Archangium violaceum: one gene and its partner. The protein of the gene in region 1 binds, or shares a complex with, the protein of each later gene. Links are inferred from orthologs where the notes say so. Each region holds a gene or a part of one and is shown on either strand. Other genes may lie near its edges. The genes, in order: dnaB and dnaG.

Evidence for each region.
Region 2: the proteins of dnaB (region 1) and dnaG are in contact, whole or in part, in a crystal structure (PDB 2R6A), measured with the Geobacillus stearothermophilus proteins. The link is inferred for Archangium violaceum from one-to-one orthologs. Residues at the interface, in WP_033016901.1 of Geobacillus stearothermophilus: Ser13, Glu15, Ala16, Gln18, Glu91, Leu92, Asp94, Ala95, Val96, Pro97, Thr98, Ala99, Ala100, Asn101, Tyr104, Tyr105, Ile108; in WP_049624496.1 of Geobacillus stearothermophilus: Lys456, Leu457, Leu458, Pro459, Ala460, Asn463, Ala464, Leu467, Leu535, Leu536, Ile537, Ala538, Gln544, Glu545, Asp548, Tyr549, His552.

The regions. Positions count from the first base shown.
Region 1 is NZ_CP069338.1:7,679,713-7,694,929, forward strand. The notes cover bases 12,100-15,039. They hold dnaB (replicative DNA helicase), read right to left. Parts: upstream 14,299-15,039; coding sequence 12,901-14,298; downstream 12,100-12,900. Other genes in these bases: JQX13_RS32950 (gamma-glutamyl-gamma-aminobutyrate hydrolase family protein), read left to right, coding at 12,100-12,135; thiD (bifunctional hydroxymethylpyrimidine kinase/phosphomethylpyrimidine kinase), read left to right, coding at 12,132-12,872; rplI (50S ribosomal protein L9), read right to left, coding at 14,463-14,909; rpsR (30S ribosomal protein S18), read right to left, coding at 14,940-15,039. Also shown: JQX13_RS32900 (hypothetical protein), read right to left, coding at 1-1,486; JQX13_RS32905 (GNAT family N-acetyltransferase), read left to right, coding at 1,839-2,528; JQX13_RS32910 (tetratricopeptide repeat protein), read left to right, coding at 2,721-3,749; JQX13_RS32915 (HmuY family protein), read right to left, coding at 3,716-4,333; JQX13_RS32920 (TonB-dependent receptor plug domain-containing protein), read right to left, coding at 4,368-6,395; ATP-dependent chaperone ClpB, read right to left, coding at 6,539-9,142; JQX13_RS32930 (hypothetical protein), read left to right, coding at 9,372-9,881; JQX13_RS32935 (hypothetical protein), read right to left, coding at 9,914-10,561; JQX13_RS32940 (DUF1844 domain-containing protein), read right to left, coding at 10,558-10,869; JQX13_RS32945 (hypothetical protein), read right to left, coding at 10,874-11,143; more of JQX13_RS32950, read left to right, coding at 11,374-12,099; more of rpsR, read right to left, coding at 15,040-15,217. UniProt on the Escherichia coli protein: The main replicative DNA helicase, it participates in initiation and elongation during chromosome replication. Travels ahead of the DNA replisome, separating dsDNA into templates for DNA synthesis.
Region 2 is NZ_CP069338.1:12,025,857-12,041,124, forward strand. Bases 12,278-15,268 are described here. They hold dnaG (DNA primase), read left to right. Parts: upstream 12,278-12,835; coding sequence 12,836-14,701; downstream 14,702-15,268. Other genes in these bases: JQX13_RS50785 (GatB/YqeY domain-containing protein), read left to right, coding at 12,278-12,556; rpoD (RNA polymerase sigma factor RpoD), read left to right, coding at 14,791-15,268. Also shown: JQX13_RS50730 (glycoside hydrolase family 44 protein), read left to right, coding at 1-1,873; JQX13_RS55105 (hypothetical protein), read left to right, coding at 2,183-2,374; JQX13_RS55110 (AbfB domain-containing protein), read left to right, coding at 2,383-2,979; JQX13_RS50740 (hypothetical protein), read right to left, coding at 3,040-3,438; tRNA pseudouridine(13) synthase TruD, read right to left, coding at 3,577-4,596; JQX13_RS50750 (DUF4388 domain-containing protein), read right to left, coding at 4,598-6,010; JQX13_RS50755 (DsbA family protein), read right to left, coding at 6,018-6,998; JQX13_RS50760 (asparaginase), read left to right, coding at 7,069-8,112; JQX13_RS50765 (GGDEF domain-containing protein), read left to right, coding at 8,189-9,106; JQX13_RS50770 (GGDEF domain-containing protein), read right to left, coding at 9,110-10,024; JQX13_RS50775 (HEAT repeat domain-containing protein), read right to left, coding at 10,092-11,690; rpsU (30S ribosomal protein S21), read left to right, coding at 11,812-12,006; more of JQX13_RS50785, read left to right, coding at 12,095-12,277. UniProt on the Escherichia coli protein: RNA polymerase that catalyzes the synthesis of short RNA molecules used as primers for DNA polymerase during DNA replication.

The DNA of each region.
Region 1 (15,217 bases):
AGTCCGTCGGGAGCTCGTTGCACCAGGCCCTCCGCTGAGCGCCACGGGCCTGGGCGTCCCGATGCACCGCCGCGAGCATGTGGGGCGCGAGCTGTTCGAAGAACGCGTTCGAATAATCCCGGGCGGACGGGACCTCCAGGGCGTTCGCACGGAGTCCGGCGGGGCTGAAGCCCACGTGCTCGTCGTCCTCGAAGCGCAGCACGCCCTGATGATGCACGGGCGCGGTGGAGCCCGGGGTATTCGCCTGGAGTGTGAAGCGGAAGTCCGACGACCAGCGGTGGGTCCACACCGAGTAGGTGAAGGTGTCGTACACGTCCTCCTTCACCGATTGGGGCGTGTTGGACAGGCTCGAGCGGGCCGCGCTGAGCTCCCGGGAAGCGGAATCGTAGGCGGCGTGGAGCGCCTTGGCCTCGTCGCAGGCCGTCTTCTTGCTGGAGGGCTCGGGACACCCGACACAGCTCGCCTCGTGCGTGTCCGTCTCGTTCGCGCACTCGTCGTCCATGTCATCCCGATGCTTCTCGGCCCTCCGGTACTCGCGCTCGGCCTGCGCGAGGCGCTTCTCGGCGGCGGCGTAATCCGGATTGGAGACCCACCGCGTGCCGCTGACGTAGTCCACGCTGCGCACGTCCTCGCTGACGTTCTCCATGACGCGCTGGATGAGCGCGTCCACCTGGAGCTCGAGTGGCGCCGGCTGGCCGGGCACCGTCCCGGTCTCCGCGCACCGCGCCCAGAAAGGCAGTCCTGGAGTCAGGCGATGGCAGAGATCGGACAGCTCCCGGGCGATGGGGGGCGACATCGAGCCCTCGAGCCGGGTGGCCACGGGGATGGCGCTCTGGAAGCGGAATGCCTCGCGGGTCTGTTCGGTCCGTGAGCTCGTGTCCGCGCCGGGCGCGAGGCACTGCGCCGCGGACCACAGCACCGTGGCGGCACCCGCCGTGCCCTGGTTCTCCGCGGTCATGGCGAGCTCCGCGAAGCGCGAGGCGATCCGGCTCGCGCGCTCGGTGAGAAGTGTCTGGTAGCTCGGGAGGGGGAACTGGTGGCCACGGGTCTGGAGGCAGGCGAGCCCGGCCACCTGTGTTTCCAGCGAGCCCTCCGCGTTCCACTTGCCGGCACAGCGCTCCGTGTGGAGCTGGCTGGCCTTCTCGAGCATCTCGGTGACCTCGGGGTGGTTGGGGATGAGGTCCAGGGAGTCCAGCAGGGGAGGGATGCACCGATCCAGGTCCCCCGCCTCGCACGGTGGGCGCGCGGACTCGAGGGCCTGGGCCGTGGCCTTCTCCGCGAAGATGGGGACCCGGGTGCAGGCCATCTCGTCATCGGGGGCGGCGGCACAGGCCGTCCGGTAGGAGCGGGCCGCCGTCATGAAGTCGCCGCGAATCGCCGCCTCCTTGGCCTGGGACATGGCCTGCCGGTAGGCGGTGTTGCAGCCGCTCAACACCAGGAGCGCGAGAAGTGAGGAGAAGCGCGAGGCCAGGGGATGCGAGCGCATACGATTGGAGAGGAAGAGAGGCGGAGCGTCAGGACCCTGGACGAGCGAGGAGGCTGTGTATTCAACGGCTTGGCGCTCCCATGGGGGACGCCGCATCGTCGCTCCCCACCATGTCCGTGCCCTCTCGCGCCACGGTAGCCGAGTGCTCGTGGGATGTGCTGCGCTCGGGCACCTCGGACGTCCTCTGCAAACGCCCGGAATCACGACACTCCTGGCCCTGGAGGGGGCGTCCCGGCTTTCGACCGGAGCTCGGGCTGTTCGCTAGTTCCCCCTGGCCCTGGCCGGGAGTCCAGGGTGGCTTGACGCGTTGCGGCATCGAACCCACCATCCCCGAACGACCTGGAGGTTCGTGATGCAGCCCTACCGTCGTTTCCATCCTCATTACCGGGAGCGTCTGGCGCTCGCGGATGGGTCGTGGGCGGAGCTGCGGATGGTGCGGCCCGAGGACGCCGCGCTGCTGCGGGACGGCTTCGAGCGGCTCTCCGCCCGCTCGCGCTTCCAGCGCTTCTTGTTCTCCAAGCCCCGGCTGTCCGAGGAGGAGCTGCGCTACCTCACGAGCGTGGACGGGGAGCAGCACGTGGCCATCGGGGCGGTGACGTGGAGCCCGGTTGGCAAGGAGGTGGGGTTGGGCGTCGCCCGGTTCTTCCGCCTGGCGGAGTCCCCCGAGGTCGCCGAGGTGGCCATCACCGTGGTGGATGATGCCCAGGGCAAGGGGCTCGGCCGGATCCTGATGGACAGGCTGGTGGAGGCCGCGCACGAGCGGGGCGTGGAGCGCTTCGAGTTCCGCGTGCTGGCGGGCAACCTGCCCATGTACAAGCTCGTGCAGGCGCTCGCGCCCTGCGAGCCCGTGCGGGACGATGACGCGCTCTGCTTCAGCGTGCCGCTGCCCACACCCGCTCGGGGCGGATACGACGTGTTGCGCTCGCTGCTGGCGCTCGCGGCCCAGGGGGCCCTCACGCTCATCGGGCCCACGTGCCGGTGGCGGATGATGCCTCGCGCGTCGCCTCCCGCGTCCTACGGGGCGGAGGCCCGGGCTCCCTGAGTGCTCCTCGGGCTCGCCGTCGCGGTGGATGGTGCCGTGAGCGTTCGCGTGTCCGTTCGACTCCGGGCCTTGAAGGGCGGCCTCGTTCCGGGTGGAGGATATGTTGTCGGGGCGCTCCATGAACGTCCGCGGCGGGCAGCCTTTCTTCCTCCGGTGCGCATGCGAGGTACGCTGAGGCACGTCCCTCTCCTCATGTCCTGGCTCGCGCTCGTCCTCCTGCCCGTGGTCCTGCTGCTGCTCCGGCAGCCGGCCATCTCCGTACTCTTCGCGCTGGCGGAGGAGTGCAGCTTTCACTGGGGCGCCTACCGCGGCACGTTCCGCCTCACCCGCGCCATCGAGCTGCTGGGCCCCGACGAGCTGATGAGGCGGTCGCTGCATCAGCTCCGGGTGCATGCCCATGAGGCGCTCGGGAACACCGCACGAGCCGTCGAGGGGGCAAGGCGCCTCGCGGACGAGGCCCGGGCCGCGGGGGATTGGGGGCTCGCCAACACGGCCGTCAACACCTTCATTAACGCGGGGCTCTACCAGGAGGCGCTTGGCGTCGAGCGGGGCTGGAAGAGCCCGGACTCGCGTGCCTCGGAGGAGCTGGGGCCCGACGAGCAGCGGGGCCTGGTTCAGCTCAATCTCTCCGAGGCGCTCTACAACCTCGGGGACTGGGAGGCCGCCAGCGCGCGTCTGCGGGCAGTCGAGGAGGAGGCGGCGGACGAGCCGATCCTCCGGCATGCGCTCCTCCTGCAACGGGGGTGGATCCTGGCGCATACCGGGCACGGCGCCGAGGCGCTCGCGACGCTCGAGCCGTTGAATCGTGGGGAACTGCCCCGCGTGTACTGGAGCGAGGTGGCCTTCACCCGCGCCGCGGTGCTGCTCGTGCTCCAGCGGTACGACGAGGCGGAGAGGGAAGCGCGCGAGGGGTTGGCACTCGCGCGCCGCGCCGCGAGCACGCGCAATGGGTTGTTCATGCTCGGGCGGATCGCCCTGGCACGGGGGCGGTTGGCGGAGGCCTCGCGTCACTTCGAGGCCGGGGCGGCGCACCCGTACAAGGGGCAGGGGGGCGGCGCGCTGCTCGCGTGGGGCGATTGTCTGGAGACGCTCGGCCAGGGAGCCCGGGCCCGGGAGGTGTGGCGGCTCGTGCTCGAGCGAGATCCGCAGAGTGCCGCGGCGCGCGAGGCGGCCTCGCGGCTCGGGGCTCAGGGGGCCGCGGAGGGCGAGGCCAGCCGCTGATAGCGGAACGAGAGCCGCGCCGGTGTGCCCGCGCTGTCGTAGTACGAGAGCATCCGCAGCTTGTAGTACTGCCCGCTGCTACTGCGCACCACGTACAGCAGCCCGTCACGGGTGACGAGCTTGTGCTGGACGAGATCGTAGGCGTACCAGCCGCCCTCCACGTCGCTGAACACCGGCTGCGAGGCGTCCTGCTGATAGCCCTCGGCCGGCGCCGACGTGAGCGCGTCCCAACTCGTGTCCTCGAGCACCGCCACCGAGACCTCGCCCGTCGGGTTGCCGCCTCCTCCGTTCATCGTGATGACGTAGCGCTGGAAGGACAGGTCCCACTCGTTGGTGTCGAAGGCCTCGTCGGTCTTCATCTCCCGGCCCTCGTCGATGTCGAAGAAGACTGTGGCGGACTTGTTCGTCGCGTCGATGATGGCGACGTTGCTCCCATCCTCCTGCGCCGTCACCTCGACGAGCTTGTCGCCGCTGGCCTGGCCGTCGAACGGGTAGTCCTCGCGCAGGTCGGTCGCGCAGCCCGCCACCGAGAGGCCGAGGAGCAGCATCGTCCCGTGAATCCGCATCCGCATGTCGACCCTCACCCCAGCCCTCTCCCAGAGGGAGAGGGAGCTTTGCTCAGTATTCCCACTGGACTCCGCCCAGCACGCCTCGCGGAGTCCGCGGGTTGAACCGCTGGTCGCCCGCGTTGAGCAGGTTGTAGCCGTTGACGAAGACCTCGAACCCACCCTTCAGCTTGTAGGTGACCTGGGCCTCGAGATCGAAATACGACGGCGCCCACACCTCCTCCTCCTCGCCCAGGCCGATCACGTTCGCCATGCCGCCATCCGTGCCCAGGTAGTAGGGCCGGCCACCCACCCACGAGCCACGGACGGTGGCCTCGAGGTTCAGCGGGCGGACCCTCGTGGAGAGTTGCGCGTTGACCCGGTGCCGGGCTCGGCCCTCCAGTGGGCGGTCACGCGTGACATCCTTCGCGTCGAGCCGTGTATAGGACAGGTCCAGGTACGTGGCGCGCACGGGCAGGCGGAAGTGTCCGTTGAGCTCGAGTCCCTGCGTGTACGCCCTGGCCACGTTCTCGTAGTTGTAGGTCACCGGATCATCCGGGTTGGGCACCCCGCTGGCCGTGACGTTGATGAGGTTGTTGAGCCGGGTGTGGAAGCCGCTCACGGAGAAGATCCACCCGTCGATGGGCGGGCGCCAGTCCAGGCCCACGTTCACCGCCGCAGAGCGCTCGGCCGTGAGGTTGCGGTTTCCCGCGACGACGTAGCCGATGCCCTGGTTGGAGAAGCGCAGGTACAGCTCCTGGAACGACGGCGGGCGGAACCCGAGTCCCACCGAGGCTCGTGCCGTCAGGGCCGGGATGGGATCCAGCTTGAGGGCGAGCCGTGGCGAGGGCGCTCCGCCGAACTGCGAGTCCAGGTCGAAGCGGAAGCCCGGTGCCACCTTCAGCTTCGGCCCCGAGCCGTCCGATGACAACGCCACATCCCACTCGTCCTGGAGGAACGCTCCGCCCCGGATGCGGCCCACCGGGCTCTCCTCGAGCCGTGCCGAGGAGAGCCGCTCGCCGAGCACCTCGATGCCTCCGGTGATCGCGTGATGGCCCATGCGGTGGTCCGCCTGGATGACGCCTTCGTAGAGGCGATTGAAGTTCTGCGAGTAGTCGTCGAGCGCCCGCGAGCCGCGCTGGTCTTGCAGGAGTTGATCCCGGAACAGGCCGAAGTGTCCCCGGACGAGCAGGGAGGTGTCATCGGCGAGCTGCTTCCTGCCGCCGAGCGAGAGGTCGAACTGCTCCTGCCGCTGTCTCCGGTCGAGCACCGCGCCCGAGGGGTTGAGGTCGACGGCGTTCTCGTCACGCTGGTTGTACTGGCTGCGCAGCCACAGCCGCGAGCGCTCATCCGGGGCATAGGCGAGCGCCACGTCACCGTCGAACCGGCGGATGCCCGCGCCGCTCGTCGCCGCGTCCGCGGGCGCCCAGTCGTAGGGACTGCGGGTGCGGTAGCTGCCGCCCACGCGAACCTCGAAGGGGCCCTGCTTCGTGCCCGCGTTCGCGCGGAAATCGCCCTCGAGCAGCGCTCCGAACGAGCCCCGGGCGCTCAGCTCCAGCGGGCGCTGCACGCGCCGGGAGATGAGGTTCACCACGCCGCCGATGGCATCCGCGCCATAGAGCGCAGCGGCCGGTCCCTTGACGATCTCCACGCGCTCCACGTCGCGCAGGCTGAAGCGCCCCAGGTCGAGCGTGGTGCCCACCCGGCCGCTCACGCGCTCGCCGTCGACGAGCACGAGCACGTATTCGGGATCCAGGCCCTGCAGGCGCAGTCCCGTGCCTCGGAAGGTTTGAACCAGTTCCACTCCCGGGTGTTGCTGGAGGAGCTGGCCCAGGTCCCGGGCGCCGACTGCTTCGATCTGCTTCCGGGTGATGACCTCGGTGGCCACCACCACGTCCTCGAGCTTGCGCTCGGCGCGCGAGGCGGTGACGACCGTCTGCTTGCTTCGGTCGATCTCCTCGGGCTCGGGGGGGGCCGGGGAAGGGGAGGGCTCGGAGATGGCGGGACCGGCGGCGTCCGGTCTGGAGGCGCCCTCGCCGGGCTGCTGCTGGGGGTCGATCAGCTGGCCCACCACGAGGGCGGCCACCAGGGGGAGGATCACGGAGTGACTCTCGGCCGGATGACCTTCGCCGTCAATGGGGTGGGGCCGTGGGTTTCTCTCGAACGAAAAAGGCCCCAGGTTCGGAAACCCGGGGCCCTCGATACCCTCACCCCGTCCCTCTCCCAGCGGGAGAGGGTGAGGTGCTACGCGGCCTTCGCCTGGCCCTTGCCGAAGGTCAGCCCGTCCTTGTCCGCGTCCACCACGATGTGGTCCCCGGGCAGGTACTCGCCTCCCAGCACCTTCAGCGCCAGCGGATCCATCAGGTACTTCTGGATGGCCCGCTTCAGCGGCCGGGCCCCGTATGTCGGATCGTACCCGCGCTCGGCCAACAGCGCCTCCGCCTTCTCCGTCAGCTCCAGCGTCAGCCGCTTGTCCGCCAGCAGCTTCTGCATCCTCGCCACCTGGAGGTCCACGATGCGCTGGATGTCCTTCTTCCGCAGCGGCTCGAAGATGATGATCTCGTCCACCCGGTTGAGGAACTCCGGCCGGAAGTTCTGGCGCAGAATCCCCAGCACGTCGTTGCGCGTCGCCTCGTCCAGCTCCTCCTTGCCCGCCATCCCCTCCTGCAGGGCCTGCGAGCCGACGTTGCTCGTCATGATGAGCACCGTGTTCTTGAAGTCCACGGTCCTCCCCTGGCTGTCCGTCAGCCGGCCCTCGTCGAGGATCTGCAGCAGCATGTTGAAGACGTCCGGGTGGGCCTTCTCGATCTCATCGAACAGGACCACCGTGTACGGCCGGCGCCGCACCGCCTCGGTGAGTTGGCCTCCCTCCTCGTAGCCGACGTACCCCGGAGGCGCGCCCACCAGCCGGGCCACGGAGTGCTTCTCCATGTACTCGGACATGTCGATGCGCACCATCGCGCTGTCGTCGTCGAAGAGGAACTCCGCCAACGCCTTGGCCGTCTCCGTCTTGCCCACGCCCGTGGGGCCCAGGAAGATGAACGAGCCGATGGGCCGGTTCGGGTCCTGCAACCCGGAGCGCGCACGGCGCACCGCGTTGCTCACCGCCTCGATGGCGCTGCGCTGGCCGATGACCCGCTTCGTCAGCCGGTCCTCCATGTTCACCAGCTTCTGGACCTCGCCCTCCAGCAGCTTGGAGACGGGGATCCCCGTCCACTTGCCCACCACCGCCGCGATGTCCTCCGCGTCCACCTCCTCCTTGAGGAACTTGTGGGTCTTCTGTAGCTCGGCCAGCTTCGCGTTCTGCTGGACGATCTCCTTCTCCAGGCCGGGGATGACGCCGTACTTGATCTCCGCCGCCTTGTTGAAGTCACCCTGCCGCTCGGCCGCCGCCTGGTCGTTCTTCGCCTTCTCGAGCTTCTCCTTGAGCGCGCCAATCCCGCCGATGGCCTTCTTCTCCGAGTCCCAGTGGGCCTTCAGCGTGTTGAAGCGCTCGTTGAGGTTCGCCAGTTCCTTCTCGATCGTGGACAGCCGCTCCTTCGAGTGCGGATCCGTCTCCTTGCGCAGACCCTCGCGCTCGATCTCCAGCTGGGTGATCTTCCGCCGCACGTCGTCGATCTCCGTGGGCATCGAGTCGATCTCGATGCGCAGGCGGCTGCATGCCTCGTCCACCAGGTCGATGGCCTTGTCCGGCAGGAAGCGGTCGGAGATGTAGCGGTTGGACAGGTTGGCCGCCGCCACCAGCGCGGAGTCCTGGATGCGCACGTGGTGGTGCACCTCGTAGCGCTCCTTGAGGCCGCGCAGGATGCTGATGGTGTCGTGCACGCTCGGCTCGCCCACCATCACCGGCTGGAAGCGCCGCTCCAGGGCCGCGTCCTTCTCGATGTGCTTGCGGTACTCGTCCAGCGTGGTCGCGCCGATGCAGTGCAGCTCACCGCGCGCCAGGGCCGGCTTGAGCATGTTGCCCGCGTCCATCGCGCCCTCGGCCTTGCCCGCGCCCACCAGGGTGTGCAGCTCGTCGATGAAGAGGATGATCTCCCCCGCCGCGTCCGCCACCTCCTTGAGGACCGCCTTGAGGCGCTCCTCGAACTCGCCGCGGTACTTGGCTCCGGCCACCATCGCGCCCAGGTCCAGTGTCACGAGGCGCTTGTTCTTCAGCCCCTCGGGCACGTCCCCGTCGATGATCCGCCGCGCCAGGCCCTCGACGATGGCCGTCTTGCCCACGCCCGGCTCACCGATGAGCACCGGGTTGTTCTTCGTGCGCCGGCTGAGCACCTGGATGCAGCGGCGGATCTCCTCGTCACGTCCGATGACGGGATCCAGCTTCCCGGCCCGCGCCGCGTCCGTGAGATCGCGGCCGTACTTCTCCAGCGCCTGGTAGGTGGACTCGGCATCCTGGCTCGTCACGCGGCCGGAACCCCGCACCTCCTTCAGGCTGGACAGCACGCGCTCGCGCGTCACGCCGGAGGACTTCAGCACCTCGCCCACGGCCCCCTTGTCCTGCGTGAGGGCCAGCAGCAGGTGCTCGCTGGAGATGAAGTCGTCCTTGAGGGACTTCGCCTCGTCCTCGGCCTTGTCGAAAGTCTTCAGCAGCCGCTGGCTGAGCATCGCGCCTTCGCCGCCCTGCATCCTCGGCAGCTTCTGGAGCGTCTCCCCCAACCGGCCGGCGAACAGTTTGACATCCACGCCAATCTTGCGGAGCAGCGGCTCGACGATGCCGTCCTTCTGTCCGAGCAGTGCCGTCGCGAGGTGCTCCGGCTCATAGTTCGGATTGTCGGCCCGCCGGGCCAGGGACTGTCCCTCTTGAATGGCCTCCTGCGCCTTCACTGTGTATTTGTCGAGTCGCATGTCACCAACGTAAGGGTCGGGGACCCCTTGGCAAGCACGCGCGGCCCCCCCTACCTTTCACGTCCCGTGCGGCCCGGATGGTTGGATCCTCCACGTTCTTCCAGGCTCTCCGGGAGTTGCCTTTCCCAGGTCAGCCCGGGTATATGCCCGCCCGCACACCGGGGGGCATCCACTGGAAGCGCATGGCGGTTATCTCATTCGAGTTGAATCCCTGGGCGGCCTGAAGCTGATGGAGCTGGCCCGGCAGGCGCTTGCCGAGGATGGTGCCCCGGCGGACTCCCTGCTGACGGTGTCCGTCTACCGCCGGCGCAAGATCGTCCGGCTGGCCCTGGATGGACCCCACACGGCGGGGCGGAGGGGCTCGCACTGGTATAGCGAGCACCACACCCTGGCCCGATTGCTGTCCAGGGAGGTGGGCGTCACCGTCCACTCCTACGTGTACGACCCCCAGGAGTACGAGGAGGTCAAGGCCTTCGGAGGAGGGCAGCACGTCGGTGGGGAGCGCCTGCTGTACGACGAGGTGGAGCTTCCCGAGTGCCTGGACGGCGAGTTCGACGACGAGGCCTTCGCGCGGATGCAGGCCCAGTGGCCGATGGGCCACCTGGCGTGGGTCTTCGGGGTGGAGCGCGAGCTGCTGCTGCAACTGCACCGCATGCAGGGGACGAGGCTGGTGCTCAACGGCTCGGGGCCGGATTCACCGTCTCCCCTGGATCAGCTGCTGCGAGGCGTCCCGGCCTGAGGCCCTGAGGAGGGCCCGGCGCGAGGAGGTGCTCAGTCCTCTTCTTCGGCGAGATCGCCGTCCAGGAGGCTGACGGCCTGGCGGACGTGTTCGCTGCGGAAGTACTGGCCGAGCAGGGCGAAGGTGCCGGCGACGAGCGCCGTCAGCCCCACCGCGCTGGCGGAGACGAGCCAGGGCATGACCTGGAGGTGATCGGCGGCCGGACCCTGGAACTCGGGGAGGGTCCTCATGGCCTCGACCATGACGGGGCCCATGCGCCGGGCCACCACGGCCCCCTGGGCTCCGTCGATGGTGCGCAGCAGGGCCGCGGTGATGGCGGCTCCCCCGAGCATCCGGCGCATCCGTTCCAGGGGGAGCCCATCGGGGCGGAGCATCCGGCCCGCGGCGACGAAGACGAGGGCACAGGCCACCGAGAGCGCCCCCAGGGTGAGCGCGCGCGACTCGCGCATGGGCTCGAGCGCGGCGAGCTGCGCGTCGGCGATGCGTGCGTCGATGGAGGGATCGCCCACGATGGAGAAGTTCGACGAGCCGCTGGCCTCCCTGAATTCCGAGAGCCGGCTGAGCCCCATGGACTCACTCAGGGCGAAGAAGCCCGTGAAGGCGGAGAGCACGAGGCAGACGAACGCCGCGAAGCGGATGCCTCGCGGCAGGCCCTGGGAGGGGGAGACCGGTCGACTCACCGCTTGCTCGCCTCCACGAAGCGCAGGCGCAGGTCGGCGAGGAGGTTGTCGAAGAGCTGCTGCTCCTCGGACGTGAGGTTGCCGCGCGTCTTGTCGTGCAGCATTCCCAGCAGATCCAGGCTCTGCCGGGCGAGAATCAAATCCCGCTCGGACCTGCCCGTCTCCGGATTGGGCGCCTCACCCAGGTGGATGAGGGCGCTGGAGGCCAGGCCGATGAGGAAGGTGCTGAAGGTGATGGGCGCCTCGGGCGCGCTCTGCCGCGCCTCGCCCTTCATCACGAACGTCTCTCCGCGCTTCTCCTCGCTCATGGCGTCACTCGGCCGACTCGGAGTCCTTGTCGCCCTCGTCCTCCTCGTCCTCGAGATCCTCGTCGTCGTCCTCGTCGTCGAAGTCCTCGTCGTCGAAGTCCTCGTCGTTCTCGAGCTCGTCGTGCATCACCGTCTCGACGGGGACGGCCTTCTCGGCCACGTCCGGCAGGGACTCGATGTGGTGCTGGTACGCCTTCTCGTCCAGCTCGCCACTGCGCAGGTAGCGGTCGGCCGTGCGCTTGTCGAGGTACTTGGGGTCTGTCGTATCGGCCATCGTCAACTCCTCGGAATCTCTTGGAAAAGGGCGCGCCACCTTATAGCAGGGCTGCCCTCTGTCAACGCCACTGAACCCACACCCGTCCCGGAGCCGATGAACGTTCCCCTCGTTCCATCCCTTCCCCGAGGTTCGTTCTCGCTCGCCGAGGACATTGCCGAGCGCGTCCGGCGCCTTTCCTCTGCTTTTGACAGGGGCGCCCTGGGGGCTAGCCTCGCGAGCGGAGACGTATGACGCACAAACTTCATGGCCAGCCTCCGCGCCGGCCGAACATCGGTATCACCCCGGACTACAGCGCGAACCGGCCGGACTCGGCGTTCGCGTACTACGAGCTGAAGGTGCCCTACGCGGACGCGGTACTGCGCGCGGGGGGCCTGCCCTTCGTGCTGCCGTACTCGGACGAGCTGGCGTGCGTGGACGCGTACCTGGATCGTATCTCCGGGCTGCTCGTCACGGGCGGGGCCTTCGACATTCCGCCCGAGGCCTATGGTGAGACGGCCCGTGAGGGCATGGGGCCGCTGAAGCTGTCGCGCACCGCCTTCGAGACGGCGCTGATGCGTGGGGCGCTCAAGCGCAACATGCCGGTGCTGGGCATCTGCGGGGGCATGCAGCTGCTCAACGTGGTGCTCGGAGGCACGCTGCACCAGGACATCGGCCGCGAGGTGCAGGGGGCACACGAGCACGAGCAGAAGCACGACCGGACCCAGCCGCAGCACCCGGTGGACGTGCGAGAGGGGACGCTCCTGGCGGATGCGGTCGGCCGGGGTCAGCTGATGGTGAACTCCACGCACCACCAGGCGGCGTGCCGCATGGGCCCCCAGGTGGTGGTGAGCGCGGTGTCACCGGATGGGGTGGTGGAGGCCATCGAGTCGCCCCAGCACGCCTTCGCATTGGGTGTGCAGTGGCACCCGGAGTTGATGCTCAACACGGTGCCGGTGAACGTGGGCGTGTACCGGGCGTTCATCCAGAAGGCACGCGAGCACCGGCGGTGACTGGGGCGCCGCGCATCCTGCTGTGCGCGGGCCACGAGCCCACGGGACGAGCGGGGCTGCTCTCGGACGTGGCGGCGGTGCGGGCGCTCGGTGGGGCGCCCGTGGCGGTGCCATCCGCGCAGACGGCGCAGGGGCGGGGAACCTTCCTGTACCAGTCCACGCCGCCGCGCGTGTTGAGGGCCCAGGTGAAGGCGGCGCTCGAGCTGGGGCCGCTGCACGCGGTGAAGCTGGGCCAGGTGCCCGGGCCGTCGCAGCTGGCCGCGCTGCGCGAGGCGCTCGAGGGCGTGGACGCGTGGTGGGTGGTGGACCCGGTCGTGCGGACCTCGAGGGGCGAGTCACTCTCGAAGCTGACGCGGCGGCACTACCTGTCGCTGGCGGGACCGAAGGTGGTGCTCACCCCGAACCTGGACGAGGCGGCGTGGCTGCTCGGCGGGGGAGCGGTGCGCACGGTGGAGGAGGCTCGCGAGGCGGGGAGGGCGCTGGTGGCCCACGGCTTCGGCGCGGTGCTGGTGAAGGGCGGGCACCGGGCCACGGGGGCGGTGGACGTGCTGTGCCTGCCGGAGCGGGACGTGGTGCTGGAAGGCACTCGATTGGAGCGCCCACCCGAGCGCCGGGGGACGGGCTGTCGGCTGGCCTCGGCCTTCGCGGTGGAGCTGGGCAGGGGCAGGCCGCCCACTGCCGCCGCGCGCCGGGCGAAGGCCCATGTGACGCGCTACCTGCGCTCCGGCCGTGACTGAGCTTCCGGGATCGTAGGCCGCACGCGGCCTACTCCATGCGGGCCCGGCTCTCGAAGCGCGTGTACTCGGCGAGGAAGACCAGGTCGATGTCTCCGATGGGGCCGTTACGCTGCTTGGCGATGACGAGCTGCACGGGGATCGCCGTGGTTCCGCCACCCCCACCGCCGCCTCCTCCTCCGCCACCCCCGCCGCCGCCCTCGCCCTCGGTCTGGTCCTCGCGGTGGATGAACATCACCACGTCGGCGTCCTGCTCGATGGCGCCCGACTCACGCAGGTCCGAGAGCATCGGCTTGCCGCCCTTGCGCTCCTCCACCTTACGGCTGAGCTGCGAGAGCGCGATGATGGGCACCTCCAGCTCCTTGGCCAGCTGCTTGAGCGCGCGGGAGATCTCCGCGATTTCCAGCTGGCGGCTCTCCACCTTGCCCTTCTGGTGCATCAGCTGGAGGTAGTCGATGACGATCAGCGACAGCCGCGGATCCCTCTGCTTGAGCCGCCGCGCCTTGGCGCGCAAGTCGAACGGGGACAGGCCGCCCGAGTCGTCGATGTAGATGGGGGCGTTGTAGAGCTTGCCCGCCATCTCCTGGAACTTCTCCTCGTCATGTGGGGTGAGCCGGCCGCCGCGCAGCTTCTTCATGTCCACACGCGCGCTCGAGGCCAGCAGACGCATGAGCAGCTGATCCGCGGGCATTTCCAGGCTGAAGATGGCCGCAGCCTTCGGCTCCTCCGCGAGCCCCACGTGCGTGGCGATGTTCATCGCGAAGGACGTCTTTCCGCAGCCGGGGCGCGCCGCGAGGATGATGAGCTCGCCGCCGTGCAGTCCCGTGAGCTGGTTGTCCAGGTCGACGTAACCCGTCGACAGGCCGGTGATGCCCGTCGTCGCGGTCTTCATCTTGTCCAGGAGGTCCAGCGTGTGCTCCATCAGCTCGCTGACGGGCCGCAGATCTCCCTCGCGCTTCTTCTCCGCCAGGTTGAAGACCTTGCGCTCGGCCTCGTCCAGCAGCACGTCCAGCTCGCCCGTCTCCTGGCTCGCGAGCTCCTGGATCTCCCGCCCCACGCCGGCCAGCCTCCGCCGGATGGCCTGGTCCTTGACGATCTTCGCGTACTGGATGACGTTGCCCGGCACGGGCACCATCTGGTCCAGGCTCATCAGGTAGGCCGGGCCACCCACTCCCGCCAGCTGCCCGAGCACCTTCAGCTCCTCGGCCAGCGTCAGGTGGTCCACCTGCCGTGAGGAGCCGTCCAGCTTGAGCATCGCGGCGAAGATCTGCGAGTGCGCCGGACTGGCGAAGTCGTCCGGGTGCACCACCTCCGCGATGCTGGCGACGATCGTGTTGTCCGCGAGCACCGCGCCCAGCACCGCGCGCTCCGCGGCGAGGTCCTCGTGGGATTTCCTGCCACCGGTCCGAATATCGAGGATGTTGTCCATGGGTGCCCGGCCAGTATACCGCGTCGCTACAGGTCTGTAGCGAGCACCTTGGCAGCGGCCTCCGACATGCCAGGGCGGGTGGACTGGCTCCCTCCCGCAAAAGGAAGGGCCGCCCGGGAGTCGAATCCCGGACGGCCCTGGTGCTTCACAGGCGGGGGGAGGGCTCAGGCCTCCGCCGCGACCTCGACCTTGATCTTCGCCGCCACGTCGCGGTGCAGCCGCAGCTCCACCTCGTACTGACCCGTGGCCTTGATGGGCTCGGCCAGGTGCAGCTGGCGGCGGTCCACCGTCTGGCCCTGGGCGGCGAGCGCCTCGGCGATGTCCAGCACGGTGACGGAGCCGTACAGCTTGTCCTGCTCACCCACCTTGCGGCGGATGGTGACCTTCACCGCGCCCAGCTTCTTGGCCTGCTCCTCGGCGGCGCCCTTCAGCTTGGCGTTGCGCGCCGAGATGACAGCGCGCTCGTGCTCGAGCTGGCGCACGTTCTGCTCGGTGGCCAGCACCGCGAGCTTGCGCGGCAGCAGGTAGTTGCGGCCGAAGCCGTCCTTCACCGTCACGAGCTCCCCGGACTTGCCCAGGTTCGCGACGTCCTCACGAAGAATGACCTTCATGTGATGTCTCCGTTCGTTCGAGGGGCCGGGCTAGCCGACCATCGCGTTGTAGGGGAGCAGCGCCAGGCCGCGAGCGCGCTTGATCGCGGTGGCGATCTCACGCTGGTGCTTGGCGCAGTTACCGGAGATGCGGCGGGGGATGATCTTGCCGCGCTCGGTGACGAAGTACTTCAGGGTCGACTGATCCTTGAAGTCCACCTTGGCGTTCTTCTCGGCGCAGAAGCGGCAGACCTTCTTGCGGCCGAAGCCACGGCCACCACGCTTCTCGTCATCACCACCCGCGCCGCCGCCGCGGCCACCGTCCCTGT
Region 2 (15,268 bases), 4.3 Mb from region 1 along the record:
CGCGGAGGTGGATGCCTTCATCGCCAGCACCCGGGCCGCGGGTGCCGAGCCCCTCATCACCGTGCCCATGATAGGGTGGGTGGCACGGCTCGGAGCCAACCGCTCCGGCCTGGCCAGCTTCTCCATCGCCAAATATGGCCCGCAGCAGGATCGCGACGTGCAGTGGTTCCCCGACGCGGGCAATGGCATCCGGACCAATGGGCAGTACATCACCAACAACGACCCCAACGACGCCAACATGCCGGTGGATCAGCTCTTCCAGCGGGATTGGGTGCTCCACCTCCTCGCGCGCTGGGGCTCGCCAGTCTCCGGTGGGGTGAGACTCTTCACGATGGATAACGAACCGAGCATCTGGCACGTCACCCACCGCGACGTCCATCCCACGGGAGCCACCATGGAGGAGGTGCGCAACCGGTTGCTGAACCATGCGGCCATGGTGAAGGACACGGCTCCGGGGGCGCTCGTGCTCGGACCCGAGGAGTGGGGGTGGAGCGGCTATATCTACAGCGGGTATGACCAGCAATATGGCGCCGCGAACGGGTGGGGCTGGCTTCCGGATCGCATCGCCCATGGCGGTTGGGATTACCTGCCGTGGCTGCTCGACCAGTTCCGCCAGAACGAGCAGTCCACCGGGCGGCGGCTGTTGGACATCTTCACCGTCCACTACTACCCCCAGGGCGGCGAATTCAGCAGCGACACCACCACCGCCATGCAGCTGCGGCGCAACCGCTCGACGCGTGCGCTGTGGGATCCCAGCTACACGGACGAGTCGTGGATCCAGGACGAGGTCATGCTGATTCCCCGTCTGAAGAGCTGGGTCCAGAGCTACTACCCCGGGACGAGGATTGGCATCACCGAATACAACTGGGGCGCGGATGCCCACATCAACGGAGCCACCGCGCAGGCCGACATCCTGGGCCTCTTCGGGCGCGAGGGGCTCGACTATGGTGTCCGGTGGGAGTCGCCAGCCGCCTCCACGCCCACCTTCAAGGCGATGAAGCTGTACCGCAACTATGACGGTCTCAACTCGACCTTCGGGGACGTGAGCGTCTCGTGCACCGTGCCCAACCCGGACACGCTCTCGGCGTTCGCCTCCGAGCGCTCCAGCGATGGAGCCCTCACCGTCATGGTCATCAACAAGGTGCTGACGGGAGAGACCCCCGTCACGTTGAGCCTGCCGGGCTTCACCCATGCGGGGGGGGCGCAGCGCTGGCAGCTCACGTCGGCCAACACGATCACCCGACTGCCGGATGTCGCCGTCTCGGCTGGGAAGGTGACCACCCGCGTGCCTCCGCAGAGCGTCACGCTCTTCGTCATCGCGGCCGGCCGCGTCAACCAGCCCCCGGTGGCGAACGCCACGGCGACCCCCGCTTCGGGCCCGGCGCCACTCACGGTGGGCTTCAGCGGTGCGGGTTCGGTGGACTCGGACGGAACGATCGTGTCGTACGCCTGGAGCTTTGGCGATGGCCAGTCGGGCACGGGCTCCACGGTGAGCCATACCTATACACAGCCGGGTACCTATACCGCGACGCTCACGGTGACGGACAATGAGGGAGCCTCCGCCTCCGACACCGTGACGATCTCGGTGCTCACCCCCATCCCACTGGCGGCACCGACCGGTTTCTACACCCAGTACACCAGCCCGACGGTGACGCTGCGCTGGACGGACAATTCCCTGACGGAAGAGGGCTTCATCCTCGAGCGTTCACCCGACACCTGGCCTCCACAGTTCGTGGAGATCGGGCGGGTGAGCACCAACGTCACGACGTATGTGGACACGGTGGTCCCGGGCAGTTACCTGTACCGGGCCAAGGCCTTCCAGGGGGCGACGTCTTCCGCCTACTCGAACATGGACAGCGTCACGGTGAGATAGCGACTCTCGAGCGCGCCGCCTCGCTCGAGACATCCATCCACTACTCAACCAAACGTCACGTTTTCATGGACCTCCTCGGGGAATACGGGGACATCCCGTCTTTCCCGCTTAAAGGATAGGTCATGAATCGTCACGTTGGAGCCACGAACGTCGGCGGGCGTCTCCTGGTGCTGCTACCGCTGCTGGGCGGGTTGTTCTCGCCCGGGGGCTCACTCGCGGGCCTGGGCGCCCAAGACGCCTCCGCTGTCGACGCCTCGGACTGCCCAGGTTTCCCCCAGCAACGCGTTGCCGGAGTACCCGCGCCCGCAGATGGTGCGGGCCCATTGGTTGAACCTCAATGGTGAGTGGCAGTTCGCCAATGCCACCGCGGGCCAGACACCGCCCTTCGGCCAGAACCTGGCGGAGAGTGTGCTGGTCCCATTTCCCATCGAGTCGGCGCTCTCCGGCATCCAGCGTCACCAGGATCGCATGTGGTACCGGCGCACCTTCACCGTTCCGTGATCACCGACGTGGAGAATGAGATCAACGGCATCCTGACCTACGATCGGGCCGTGGTGAAGCCAGACGCCGCCCAGGTGCGCGCGGTCCACGACACCCTGATCGCCGCGTCGCGACAGCTCAACAACCAGGGTCCCCTGCCCCTCAACCAGTACCGCTCGCTCCAGGTGGTGACACCGGGCTACACCGACCGCTGCTACGTGCGCCACGCCGACAGTCTGGGCGCCACCGCGCTCGTCAGCGCCACGAGCAGTGGCACGCTCAAGCAGGACGCGACCTTCAAGATCGTGGCCGGCCTGGCAGAAGGGAGCTGCTACTCCTTCGAGTCGCGCAACTACCCCGGCCGCTACCTGCGGCATGCCAACTCCCGTATCCGCAACGATGCGCGCGATGGCTCGGCGCTGTTCGATCAGGACGCCACGTTCTGTGCCCAGCCGGGTCGCGCCGGTAGCGGCGTCTCGTTCGAGTCCTACAACTACCCCGGCCGTTTCATCCGCCACTACAGCGCGGAGCTGTGGAGCACCGAAGGCGCGGGGAGCACCTGGAACAGCCCCACCAGCTTCAACCAGGACGTGAGCTGGAGCGTGGCCGCCCCCTGGGCGCCCTGACTCGAGCCCGGCGGGGATGCCGGAGAACCCGCTCGACTCCGTTCTCCGGCATCCGATCGGCTACTGAGGCTCCTGCGTGGTTGAGGAGTCGTCTTCCTCGGCGCCGGCACCGCCGGTGCCCAGGTCGTCCTGCGAGCGGGGCTCGAGCCTGGAGCCACTCGTATCGATGGCATCCGGGTCGGTCACGGGGTCCTCGTAACCGGAGCCGCCCGTGCTTCCCCGGTCCTCCTGAGGCACCGTGTAGCCCTTATAGATGCCAGGGGTACGCTCCTCGGTGCCGGCGCCGCCCGTGCCTCCGGGACTGGTGGAGTCCGGAGTGGTGCCGCCCTGGTTCTCGGCCGGGGTCTGCGCCGGATCCGTGGACGAACCCCGCTGCGCGGCGCTGTCCGACTTGCACGCGGTACCGAAGGCCATGGCGCCAGCGAGGAGGCCGGTCAGAAGAAGCCTGGTCCTGGACATGGTGTCTCTCCTTGAGAGGAAGCGATGTGAGCCAGAAAGCTGCTCAGCAGGTCCATTCCCGTCAGGGAGCGCCTGGTTGATCTCCTGCTCCACGGGACGGCTGGCGGGAGGGCTCGCCAGCAATCCGCTGTCGCTTCCTCACCCGTCCTTCAGCAGCTCGTGGAGGACCTCGGTGGCGTAGGCCCCCTTGGGCAGCTCGAAGGTGAGCACCAGGTCCTCCCCTTCCACCTCCAGCGAGGGGTTCCCGAGCCGCACCCGGTAGGGCCTGCGCCCGCCCTGGGTCTCGTCGCCTCCACGTCTGAAGTCATCCAGCGTCACGCCCTCGTCGGCGAGCAGCTTCGCCTCGGCCTCGGCCACGGCGTGAGCGGCCGAGGTCATCTTCGGCCCGAAGAGGGGCCCGGCGGGGCTCACCTCGAAGGCGGCCACGCGAGGCCCATCCACCTCGGGGGACTCGCAGACGAAGAGGCCCCCCGAGTCCTCGCGGCGCAGCACGTCACCGAGGAGCGCCTTGTCGAAGGTGCCCGCGCGCAGCCGGTCCACCAGGGCGCGGTTGAAGAGGCGGGACTGGAAGGCCGAGAGGTACAGCTTGCGCTGGAACTTGTCGGGGCGGCGCGGCAGCCGCTGGCCCAGCACCAGCAGCCGGCCGAAGTCCGCGTTGTCGCCCTCGCGCCCGAAGCGCTGGTCGCCGAAGTAGTTGGGCACGCCCCCGGCGCTCAGCCGGGTGAAGCTCTCGCGAGCGGCCCCCAGGTCCTTCACGCCCCTCAGGCGCAGCCGGAAGCGGTTTCCCTTGAGGTGTCCGGTGCGCAGCTTGTTGCCATGGCGCCGCGTCCACAGCACGCGCACGCCATCCAGGGTGAAGTCCGCGACGCGCGCCTCGGCCCGAGCGGGCACGGAGAGGAGCTGCCGGGTGATGGCCTGCCGGTCCTTCATCCCCGCCACGCCCACGTCGCCCTCGTCCACGCCCAGCAGGGTGGCCAGGGCCCGCACCACCTCGCGGGTGTCCCGGCCGCGCTTCTCCACCCAGAGGTAGAGGTGCTCGCCCTCTCCCGAGGGCTCGTAGGCGGGCAGCTCCTCCACCTCGAAGTCCTCGGGGACGAGCTTGAAGGCGCCACCGCAGCCCGGCACGTCCTCCGTCAGCCGGGGTCTCTCGGTGCTCATGTCAGGACCCGCCGAGCGCGGCGAGCATGTCCTTCACGCGCCGGGCGAGGTCCTCGTCCGCGCGCGACTCGAGCAGCTCCCCCGCCTGGAAGAGGAGGAAGAACATCACGTCGCTGAGCGCCTGCCGGAAGGCGACCAGCGGCTCCGTGCCCAACAGGGCGCGGTTCTGATCGTAGGCATCCAGCAGCTTCGCGTCCGGAAGGCTCCCGTCTGGCGCGAAGGCCAGCCCCGTCAGCACCGGCGACGAGGACAGCGCCTGTCCCGAGAGCGCGGCATTGGCCGAGGCGATGAACTCGCGCGCCAGGCCCTGCTTGGACACCTCGGTGGCGATCTCCCGGAAGATGCGGTTGAAGACGCGCACCACGTCGCGCACGTCCACCACCGGGGGCGGCACCGGAGGCGTGGTGATGGCGCGCAGCCCCGACTGCGAGTGGCGCACCGTGGGGATGCCGGTGGAGGACGGCCGCACCACGGGAATCCCCATGAAGGTCTTCGGGCGCACCGCCGGAATGCCGGAGAGGGACTGCGCCGTGCCGCCCAGGGGCTTGTCGGAGAGTTGCACGAAGCCGCCCTCCAGCAGGCCGTAGACGACCTTGGTGACGTCGAACTCGGACAGCCGGGCGGCCTGCCCGAGGTCCAGCAGCGTGCGGCGGCCATCCACCAGGGCCAGCACCTTGTCCTCGTCCGGCTCCAGCTTGGCGTTCGCCATCCCCTTCTTCAGCACGTAGAGGCGGCTGTGGGGGATGCGTTTGCGGAAGTGCGCCAGCTCGTCGATCTTCCGGATGCTGTCCATCAGCAGGCTCTGCGTGGACAGCTGGATGTTGTGGCCGAGCTTGTCCTCCACCGGCTGGTCGACGAGGAAGAAGCTGCCCTCGCGGCACAGGACGATGGCGTGGAAGATCTCACTCACCTGGTGGGTGACGCACTTGAAGAGATCGTGCGCCTGGAGCAGGCCCCGCTCCACCAGGGCGCGGCCAATCTTGGAGGGCGGGTGCTCGCGCAGCACGGCCTCGAGCTGGGGACGATCCAGGTAGCCCAACCGGACGAGCACCTCGCCGAGCCGGTCCGCCGCCACGTCCGAGGTGGCTCCACGCACCTCGCCCTCGCGCAGGATGACCGAGCGCTCGCCTCCGGGCGAATGCACGCGCACGACGCCGCTCCAGCGCGCCTGGCTGAGGAAGGCGATGAGGTCCGAGACAGGAAAGCCCGCCGCGTCACCGGAGAGCACCACGCGCGGGGTGGGAAGCGAGCCGCCCTCGGCGGGCGAACGCGAGAAGACGAGCAGGTCCGGAGAGGTCGGCTGCAGCACGTACGAGCCCGTGCGGCCCGCCAGCGCTGGTGGCTGCTGGGTTTGCGTCCCCGGCCGTTCGTCGGGAACGAGTTGGGTGCCGTCGATGCGGAAGCGCTGGCTCATGTCACCGTCAGTCAGCGGCCCACGCGTTGTTGTTGGCGCGCCACTCGAGTTCGTCTTCCAGGGTGTGGTTGAGCGTCTCCTCGGAGAGGCCCATCTGCAGGTCGAAGAAACGGCCGTTGAAGAAGAGGCTGGGGGTGCCGCGGATGTTCGCCGCGTTGCCCATCGACTTGTACTTGTCCAGCTCCTTCGCGTAGGTGCCAGCCTGCAGCGCCTTCTGCAGCTCCGCGCCCTTCAGCCCGAGCTTGTTGGCCAGCCCCACGATGGTGGCCTGGGACAGGTTCTGCGCGTTCTCGAAGAGGGCGTCGTGCATCTCCCAGAACTTGCCCTGGTCTCGCGCCCAGAGGACGGCCTGGCCCGCGGGCACCGCGTTGGGGTGCATGGGGAGCGGGAACGGGATGTTGCAGAAGCGCACCTTGGTGGGGTTCTTCTTCGCGAAGGACTCGAGCACCGGGCGGGCCTTGCCGCAGTAGGGGCACTCGAAGTCGGAGAACTCCACCAGCGTCACCGGAGCCTTGGCGTCGCCCGTGCACATGCGCGGATCCACGTCGAACGTCTTCCGGGGCGCGCGAAAGGCGGAGTAGTACTCGGACAGGGCGACGATGATCTCCGAGGCCGGCACTCCGGCGGAGGCCTGACGGGCGGCGAGCCGGGCCATGCGTTTGGCGTGCTGGCAGCCGGTGTGGCCCTTGAGGCACTGCCCCAGGGTGTGGGGGCAGCCGCAGTAGCAGAACTCATCGGAGAAGACAGTGGACAGCTCGCGCTGCGCGGCGGGCGGCAGCGCGGAGAAATCCATGCCCGGGATGCCAGCGAGGGCGGAAGCTCCCGAGGAGGGCGCACCGGCCGGGGGCGGCTGGGCCGGGGCCGGAGTGGAGGGCTTCGGCGCGGCGGGCTGGGCGGGGCTGGCCGCCTCGGAGCTCTTGGAGCAGGCGAGGCCCGTCAGCGCCAGGGTGAGCGCGAGGAGGACACGGTTGCGGCGGTCGGGGAGCACGCGCCGGTCTTAGCCATGCGCGCGAGGCTTGTAAAGCAACCCCGGCTCTGCCAGGGAGGTGCCCCGCGATATGCCCAGAATCCTCTTGCTGCACACCGGCGGCACGCTGGGGATGGCCGGTGGCCGGCCGTCCGCGCTGCGCCCCGCGGCCTTCTTCAAGACGCTCAAGTCCCGCTGCCCGGAGCTCTTCCAGCTCGCCGACATCGAGCTGGAGCTCTTCTCCAACCTGGACAGCTCGGAGATGCAGCCGGAGCTGTGGAGCCGGCTGGCCGAGCACCTCTACCGCCGGCTGCCGGACTTCGACGGCGCGGTGGTGACGCACGGCACGGACACCCTCGCCCACACCGCGAGCGCCCTCTCCTTCATGCTGCCGGGGTTGCCCAAGCCGGTGGTGATGACGGGTTCGCAGCGGCCCCTGGGTGAAATCCGCACGGACGCCCGGCTCAATCTCATCGACTCGGTGCTCTCCGCCCTCCAGGGCCCGCCCGAGGTGAGCATCTGCTTCGACTCCCACCTCTACCGCGGCAACCGCACCCGCAAGGTGAAGGTGTCCGAGTACGACGCCTTCGAGAGCCCCAACTTCCCCCTGCTGGGCACACTGGGAGTGGATGCCACCTTCGCTCCCGGTCTGAGACAGAAGGGCCCCTTCCGCCTGCGCGAGAAGCTGGAATCGCGCGTCTTCCTCCTCAAGGTGTTCCCGGGGCTGGATCCCGCGCTGCCCCTGGCCCTGCTGCCCCATGTGCGTGGCCTGGTGGTGGAGGCCTATGGCGCCGGGAACTATCCCCTCGACACCCGCCTCGGCCGCTCGCTCCTGCCGCTCTTCCGGGAGGCCCGCGAGCGCGGAGTGCCGGTGGTGGTGGTGAGCCAGGCCTACCGCAACGGGGTGGACCTCACGCTCTACGAGTCCGGGGCGGCGGCGCTCGCGGAAGGCGCCTCGAGCGGGGGCGACATGACGCCCTCGGCCGCGCTGGTGAAGCTGATGCAGGGCCTCGCCTACCACCGGGACAGGGAGGCACTGGCCCGCTTCATCCAGACGCCAATTGTCGGGGAGATGACCGAGCGGGCGCCCGCTGTTCAGGAGACACCGGCCAAAAAGTCGAAGCGCGCGCGTTAAGAGAGACCATCCCTGGGCGTCCGGCTCGAGGCCTGCTTGCTGGTACCAATCCTCGACCCATAAGATGGGGGGCACGATGTCCGACGAGAAGACCGCCGTCCATTCGATTTCGGACCTGCTGGGGTCAGCCGCGCCTCAGCAGCAGAGCGCGTACCTCATCGTCATCAGCGCGAAGTCCGCTTCCGGCATCGGCCGGATGTTCAAGCTGGACCGGTCCGAGTCGGTGCTCGGCCGCAGCGTCGAGGCCCAGTTCCAGGTCGAGGACGATGGCATCTCGCGCAAGCACGCGAAGGTGGTGTCGCTCGGCGATGGCCGCTTCCAGTTGGTGGACCTGGGCAGCACCAATGGCACGTTCCTCAACGGGCTGAAGGTGAACGCCGCGCCGCTCTACGATGGCGACAAGATCCAGATCGGCTCCAACACGGTCCTGAAGTTCTCCATCCAGGATCAGCTCGAGGAGGCCTACCAGCGCAGCATCTACGAGTCGGCCACGCGGGACGGCCTGACGCGCCTGTACAACAAGAAGTACTTCATGGAGACGCTGCGCAAGGAGTTCGCGTACTGCCTGCGCCACCGGGAGCCCATGTCCCTGGTGATGTTCGACGTGGACTACTTCAAGAAGATCAATGACGTGTACGGGCACCCGGCCGGCGACTACGTGCTGACGCGCATCGCGCAGCGCGTCAGCGACACCATCCGCACCGAGGATCTGTTCGCGCGCTACGGAGGCGAGGAGTTCGCCCTCATGCTGCGCGAGTCGGGTGAGGAGCAGGCGCTGTCCTGCGCCGAGCGCTGCCGCCAGGCGGTGGACCGCACGGACTTCATCTTCAGCGGCACGCCCATCAAGGTGACCATCAGCCTGGGCGTGGCCACGCTGCACGACTCGGACTTCGCGCAGGCGGAGGAGCTGATCTCCGCGGCGGACAAGTACCTCTACCGCGCGAAGCGGGCCGGCCGGAACCGCGTGGACGGCAAGGCCATCAGCGGTCCGTAGGGCTCACGTCCCCTCGAACTCCAGCCCCGGCGTCTCCGCGAGCATCTCCACGCGGTTGCCACCCGCCTCCCGGGCCAGGTCCAGCGAGCCGCGCGCCTGACGCACGAGGTCGGCGAAGGACACCTCCCTCCCCGGAGCGAGCGCCGCCAGGCCCACGGACACGGTGGGGCGGAGGAGCTGATCATCGAAGGAGAGGCTCGAGCGGGCCACGCGCTCGCAGACGCGGCGCGCCACGGTGTGGGCCCCGGCCAGGTCCGTGTGCGGCAGCAGCAGCAGCACGTGGTCCGCCGAGTACTGCACCGGGAAGTCCGTGTCCCGCAGCGAGCGCCGGATGGCGAGCGCCAGCCCTCCGTGGAGCTGCTCTCGCAGCGCGCGGTCCCCCTTCACCGGAAGCGGATCGAAGGCCACCAGCGCGAGCGCCAGGGGCAGGCCGTAACGCCGCGAGCGCTTCACCTCGACGAAGACGAAGTCCTTGAAGTGCGCGAAGACGTAGAACTGGGTGAGCGGATCCAACAGCCCCTCGCCCGAGGCTCGCACCGGCTCGGAAGCGGGCGCGGCCCTCCCCTTGCGCACCGGCGTGCCTCGCGAGAGCGTCCGCAGCTTCATCAGCTCGGGCAGGCGCACCTTCAAATCCCTGGGGGAGACAGGGAGGGGAAGGACGCCATCCGCGAAGCCGGCCTTGCCGTGCGACTCCCCCGCCGCCAACACGAGCGCCTGCGGCAACCGCTTGCGCACCGTGCGCGCCACCTGCGCCGCCCGCTCCACCGAGGGCCCCAAAACCACCACCTGGGCCCGGCCCGGCTCCTCCTCCCACTCGGCCACGGCGGACACCTCGAGTCCCGCCTTCTCCAGTCCCTCCTTCAGCTTGCGACGCCCGGCCGCAGCCGGTTCGATGACGAGGGCTCGTGTAATCCTCATGACCACCTCTCCAGACCTCAAACCATACTGACGTACCTGAAATCTCCGCAAGGGAGCCGAGCGGGCCTCAGGGAGGTCTGAACCCCAACCGCACCAGTCCCCGTCGCGCCACGTGCTGGACGTGGGAGTCCGGATCCCTGGCCAGGGCCTCGCTGAGCGCGGAGGCGGCGAAAGGGCCGCCCAGGGAGCCCAGGGCCTCCGCCGCGGCCACCCGGACCGAGGCCACGCCGTCTTCCCGCAGCGTCCGGGCGAGGGGCTTCACGTCCTGGGCGCGGCCGAGCTGCTCCAGCGCACGGGCGGCGGCCTCGCGCACCTGCGCGTGCTGGGAATCGAGCAGGGCCACCGCGGTCTCCCCCTGCACCCGCTGACGCTGCTGGCCCACCACGCCAAGAGCCGCGACCACCACCTCCGGCGCGGAGTCCCCGAGCGCGGCACCCACGGCGGCGTCTCCTTCCGGCGAGCGAGGTCTGGCGAGCGCCCGCACCGCCCCCGCCCGCACCAGCGCCTGCGCGTCCCGCAGGAAGGTGGACAGCACCTGGAAACGGGGCCGGGCACGGCCCTCGCACTCGGCGAGCCACGCGACCGCCTCGCCCCGCACGTCCGCGAGAAGCCGCGTGTCGTTCGCCACGTCCAGGAGGAAGGGCTCACACCCCTTGTCGGTCGCGGCCACCTCCAACCACACGCGCCGGGTGGCCAGGGGGACCTCGTCCGCACGGATGCGCCGGCCCGCGACCTCCATCAGGGACAGGCCCTCGGACTCGGCGAGCCCCCGGGCCGCCAACCGGCGCACCGAGACCTCCGTGTCTCCCAGGACCCGCTCCAGCTCGCGTTGCGCCAGCGGACCATAGGACCGCAGCGACTGCACGGCGGCGCGCCGCTCCGCGACGTCGAGGGAACCGAGCCCCTTGCGCAGCGGCTCCATGTCCTGGGAGTAGACGGCGAAGAGCCGGTTGATGAGGACCCGATCCTCCGGCTTCGCCTCCAACACCAGCATCCGACCCACCGAGCCGCCCTGCTTCTCCGCCACCCGGAGGAGCGCGGAGGCGGCGATCCCATCACCGGATTCGGGGCGGCGGGCCATGGCCTCCAGCAGAACCCGGGCCGGAGCTCGACCCAGGAAGGTGGCGAGGTGGAGGAGCGCCTCTCCCCGGACCGAGGCCTCCTGCGCGTATACCTCCACCTCCAGGGCATCCCGGATGGCCTCCCGGCGAGCCCAGATACGGGCGGCGGCCGCCCCCCCCTTCGCCCCCGCGTCCTTCAGGAAGGAGGCCGTGGACTGGCCCTCCTCGGCGGCGATCCGCGCGGCGGTGAGACAGGCGAGCACCTCGTCCCTGGCCGGAGCCTCGGCCACCCAGTCCGCCAGGACCCGGCGTTCGAGCAGACCCTGGGCCTTCGCCTGGGCCCTCAGCGCCCCCCACCGTACCCGCCATTCGGGGTCCGTCAGGGCCGAGCGCAGGGCCGCCCGGGACGCGGGACCGGGCTTCACCCGCGCCAGCTCCAGCACCCAGGAATCGGCGCGGCCGGAGGTGACGCAGGACTGGCAGACCCGGGTGCGAAGGGACTGGTCCTGCACATGCCGCTGGCAGGACCTCCAGCAACCAATCGCTCCCTGGCCACCATGCTGGCCGGCCGACAACAGCAGGACGAGGAGGAGTGCGGGGCTCACGGAGGGTCCACTTTAGCCCACCCGTTACATCCTTTTCTGAGGGCATCCTTGCGTTTTCATGCCCGCTGCGTCATATCGGCGCCCCTTACATTTGCAGGCACACGGAAGGAGGTGACAGTCAATGCCCGGCATTCGAGTCAAGGACGGCGAGTCCATCGAGAGCGCTCTCAAGCGCTTCAAGAAGGCCACCGAGAAGGCTGGAATCCTCTCCGAGATCCGCAAGCGCGAGCACTACGAGAAGCCTTCCGTGAAGCGGAAGAAGAAGGCTCTCGCGGCCAAGAAGCGCGCGGTGAAGAAGGCGCGCAAGACGTACTAGCCGCCCCGTCCGGGAGCTGGGGCCGCGTCAGTCCGGCGCCCCGGCTCCCGTCCGTGTAGCACCCTTCCCACACATTCTGGAGCCCTGTATGGCCACCGTCAGAGAGCGCATCGATGCCGACCTCAAGGACGCGATGCGGTCGAAGAACGAGCTGAACACCAGCGTCCTGCGGATGCTCAAGAGCGCCATCAAGTACAAGGAAGTGGAGCCCGGCGCCACCGGCCCTCTCGACGAGGCCGCCATCCTTCAGGTCATCGGTACCCTCATCAAGCAGCGCCGCGACTCCATCGAGCAGTACAAGACCGGCGGCCGCCCCGAGCTGGCCGAGAAGGAGGAGGCGGAGATCTCCGTCCTCCAGAACTACCTGCCCAAGCAGCTCAGCCCGGACGAGCTCCGCGCCGAGGTGGAGGCCGCCATCACCCAGGCGGGCGCCAAGAGCGCCAAGGACATGGGTGCGGTGATGAAGCTCCTCACGCCCAAGCTGCAGGGCCGCGCCGAGGGCCGCGCCATCTCCGAGGAAGTGAAGAACCAGCTCTCCAAGCTGTCCTGAGGTCTCTGGCCTCGAACGGCGCCGGGCGGGTCTTGAACTTGCCCGGTCGCTGATCGGCCATTAAGGGTAGTCCGGTCGTCTTCCTACCCACTTTCCCGGGTAGCTCCGACGCGCCGAAATGGCCCTTCATCTCCACATCGCCCACCCGAGCCGCACCTACATCCGCCGTCCTTCGTGCGGGCGTATCGCGCATGTCAGGGGAATGACCCATACTCGTCCGCTGGGGCCGGTGCGCGGACCATGGGGGTCCGGCCACGCCGGGCGGAGGGGGTGGCTCTCATGATCCCCGAGCACAAAATCCAGGAAGTCCTCGAGCGGGTGGACCTGGTGGGGCTCGTCTCGCGCTACGTGGAGCTCAAGAAGGCCGGGCGCGAATTCAAGGGCCGCTGCCCGTTCCACCAGGAGAAGACCCCCTCCTTCTACGTCGTCCCCGAGAAGCGCTTCTATTTCTGCCATGGGTGCCGGGCCAGCGGCGACGCCGTGTCCTTCGTCCAGCGCTACCTGGGAAAGACGTTCCTCGACGCGGTGCGCGATCTGGCCCGTGAGGTGGGGGTGGACCTGGAGGCGGCGCAGGATCCAGCCGCCCGGGAGCGGCAGCAGCTCAAGGACGTGACCGACCTGGCGGCCGAGCACTTCCGCGCCCTGCTGTGGGAGGAGGAGGGACGCCGCGCCCGCGCCTACCTGGAGAGCCGCGGCATCTCCGAGGAGACCGCCCGGAGCTTCGGCCTGGGCTGGGCCCCGGCCGCGTGGACCTCGTTGGCGGACAAGCTGGGCAAGGCGGGGATGATCGAATGGGGCCTCAACGCGGGCCTCATCTCCAAGCGCCAGAAGGGCGACGGCTACTTCGACTTCTTCCGCAGCCGCCTCATCATCCCCATCCGCGCCCCCGAGGGCCGCCCCATCGCCTTCGGCGGCCGACTGGTGGACGCGGAGGAAGGCCCCAAGTACCTCAACTCCCGCGAGTCCCGGCTTTACAACAAGAGTGAAACGCTCTTCGGCATGGACCAGGCGCGCGATGAGATCCGCCGCCGCAAGGCCGCCGTGCTCGTGGAGGGCTATTTCGACTGCATCGCCCTGCACCAGGAGGGGGTGAAGCACACGGTGGCGCTGTGCTCCACCGCCCTCACCCCGGGCCACCTCAAGGTGCTCGGCCGCGCCGAGGCCCGTGAGCTCTTCCTGCTGCTGGACGGAGATCAGGCGGGTCTGGCCGCCGTGGAGCGCCTGGCCGGCCCCCTGCTCGCCGCGGGAGCGGCCGCCAAGGTGGCCCTGCTGCCCCAGGGCGACGACCCCGACACCTTCATCCGCCGCGAGGGCAGCGCGGGCCTGGAGCGGCTGCTCACCGAGGCCCGGCCCCTCACCAATCACGTCTTCCTCACCCTCCTCCCCCAGGGGAAGGAGGCCAGCTTCGAGGAGAAGATGGCCGCCCTGGAGCGGCTCAAGCCCGTGTCGGCGCAGCTCCCGGTGGGGCTGGTGCGCTCGGCCTTCTTCTCCGCGCTGAGCATCTGGTGCGGCCTGCCCGCGGCCGAGCTGGAGGCCTCGCTGCGCAGCAAGGCGCCCCCGCCGGTGAAGCCCGTGCCCAAGCCGGGACAGATTCCCGCCCAGGGCCAGGGCCGTCCCGGTCAGCCGCCCGCCCGGGGCTCCGCCTCCCAGGGTGCCCCCGCGCCCCGCCAGGTCCCCGTGAAGCCCCCGGACGCACTGGAGGCCCTGTACGTGGCCGCCGCCCTGCGCGAGCCCCGGCTGGTGGCCCGGGATGCCTTCCGCGTCTGCGACGAGCTGTCCCACCCCGGCCTGCGCCTGGCCCTCGCCCACGCCACCGCCGGCCACGGCACCGAGGACGCCCTCTTCGAGGCCCACGACACCGTCAAACGCGCCCTGGAGGGCGCCTGGCGCCAGCTGCCCGAGGGCGGCTCCGCGCTCGAACACACCTTCCTCCTCGTCTGCCGCAACCTCATCCTCCGCCGCATCCGCGAGCAGCTCTCCTACATCGAGCGCGCCACCCGTCAGACGGCCGGCGCACATGACCTCTCCGAGGAGACCCGACGCCTGCTTGCCCAGCGCATCGAACTGCTCGCCCTGAAGAAACGCGTGGAGGAGGAAATCCGCCCGCCTCCCCCGGGAACAAAGGCACCAATGCAACCGGTTTGAGTTCGCGTTTGTAAGAATCCTCTACTTTGCGATAGATCGGCCGGCTCGCTCCAGGCCAAGCCCCTGTTTTTCTAAGGAGAAGTACCCGAATGCCGACGCAGAAGCCCTCCTCGAAGGTGGCCGTCAAGCCCAAGAAGAAGGTGGCCCCGGAGATCCGTAAGAAGAAGAAGTCCCCGGAGGAAGCCTCGGCCAAGGGAACTGAGAGCGCCGAGGCCAGCGCCGCCCCGGCCTCCGCGAAGAAGGCGGACAAGTCCGACCGGAGCGAGAGGACCGCCGCCGCGGAGAAGGCCACCGAGGCGCTCAAGAAGCGCAAGGCGGTGACCCAGGTGGATGACGGCGACATCGATCCCGAGGAGGCCGCGGAAGAGGCGGCCGCCGCGGTCGAGGTCGATCCGGACGCGGTGGAGGACGAGGTGGACGAGGAGCCCATCGCGGACCGCAAGGAGGTCAAGGATCTCCTGGCCGCCGGCCGCGAGAAGGGCTTCCTCACCTACGACGAGGTCAATGACGCCCTGCCCGCGGACATCGTGTCGTCGGATCAGATCGACGACGTGATGAGCATGTTCG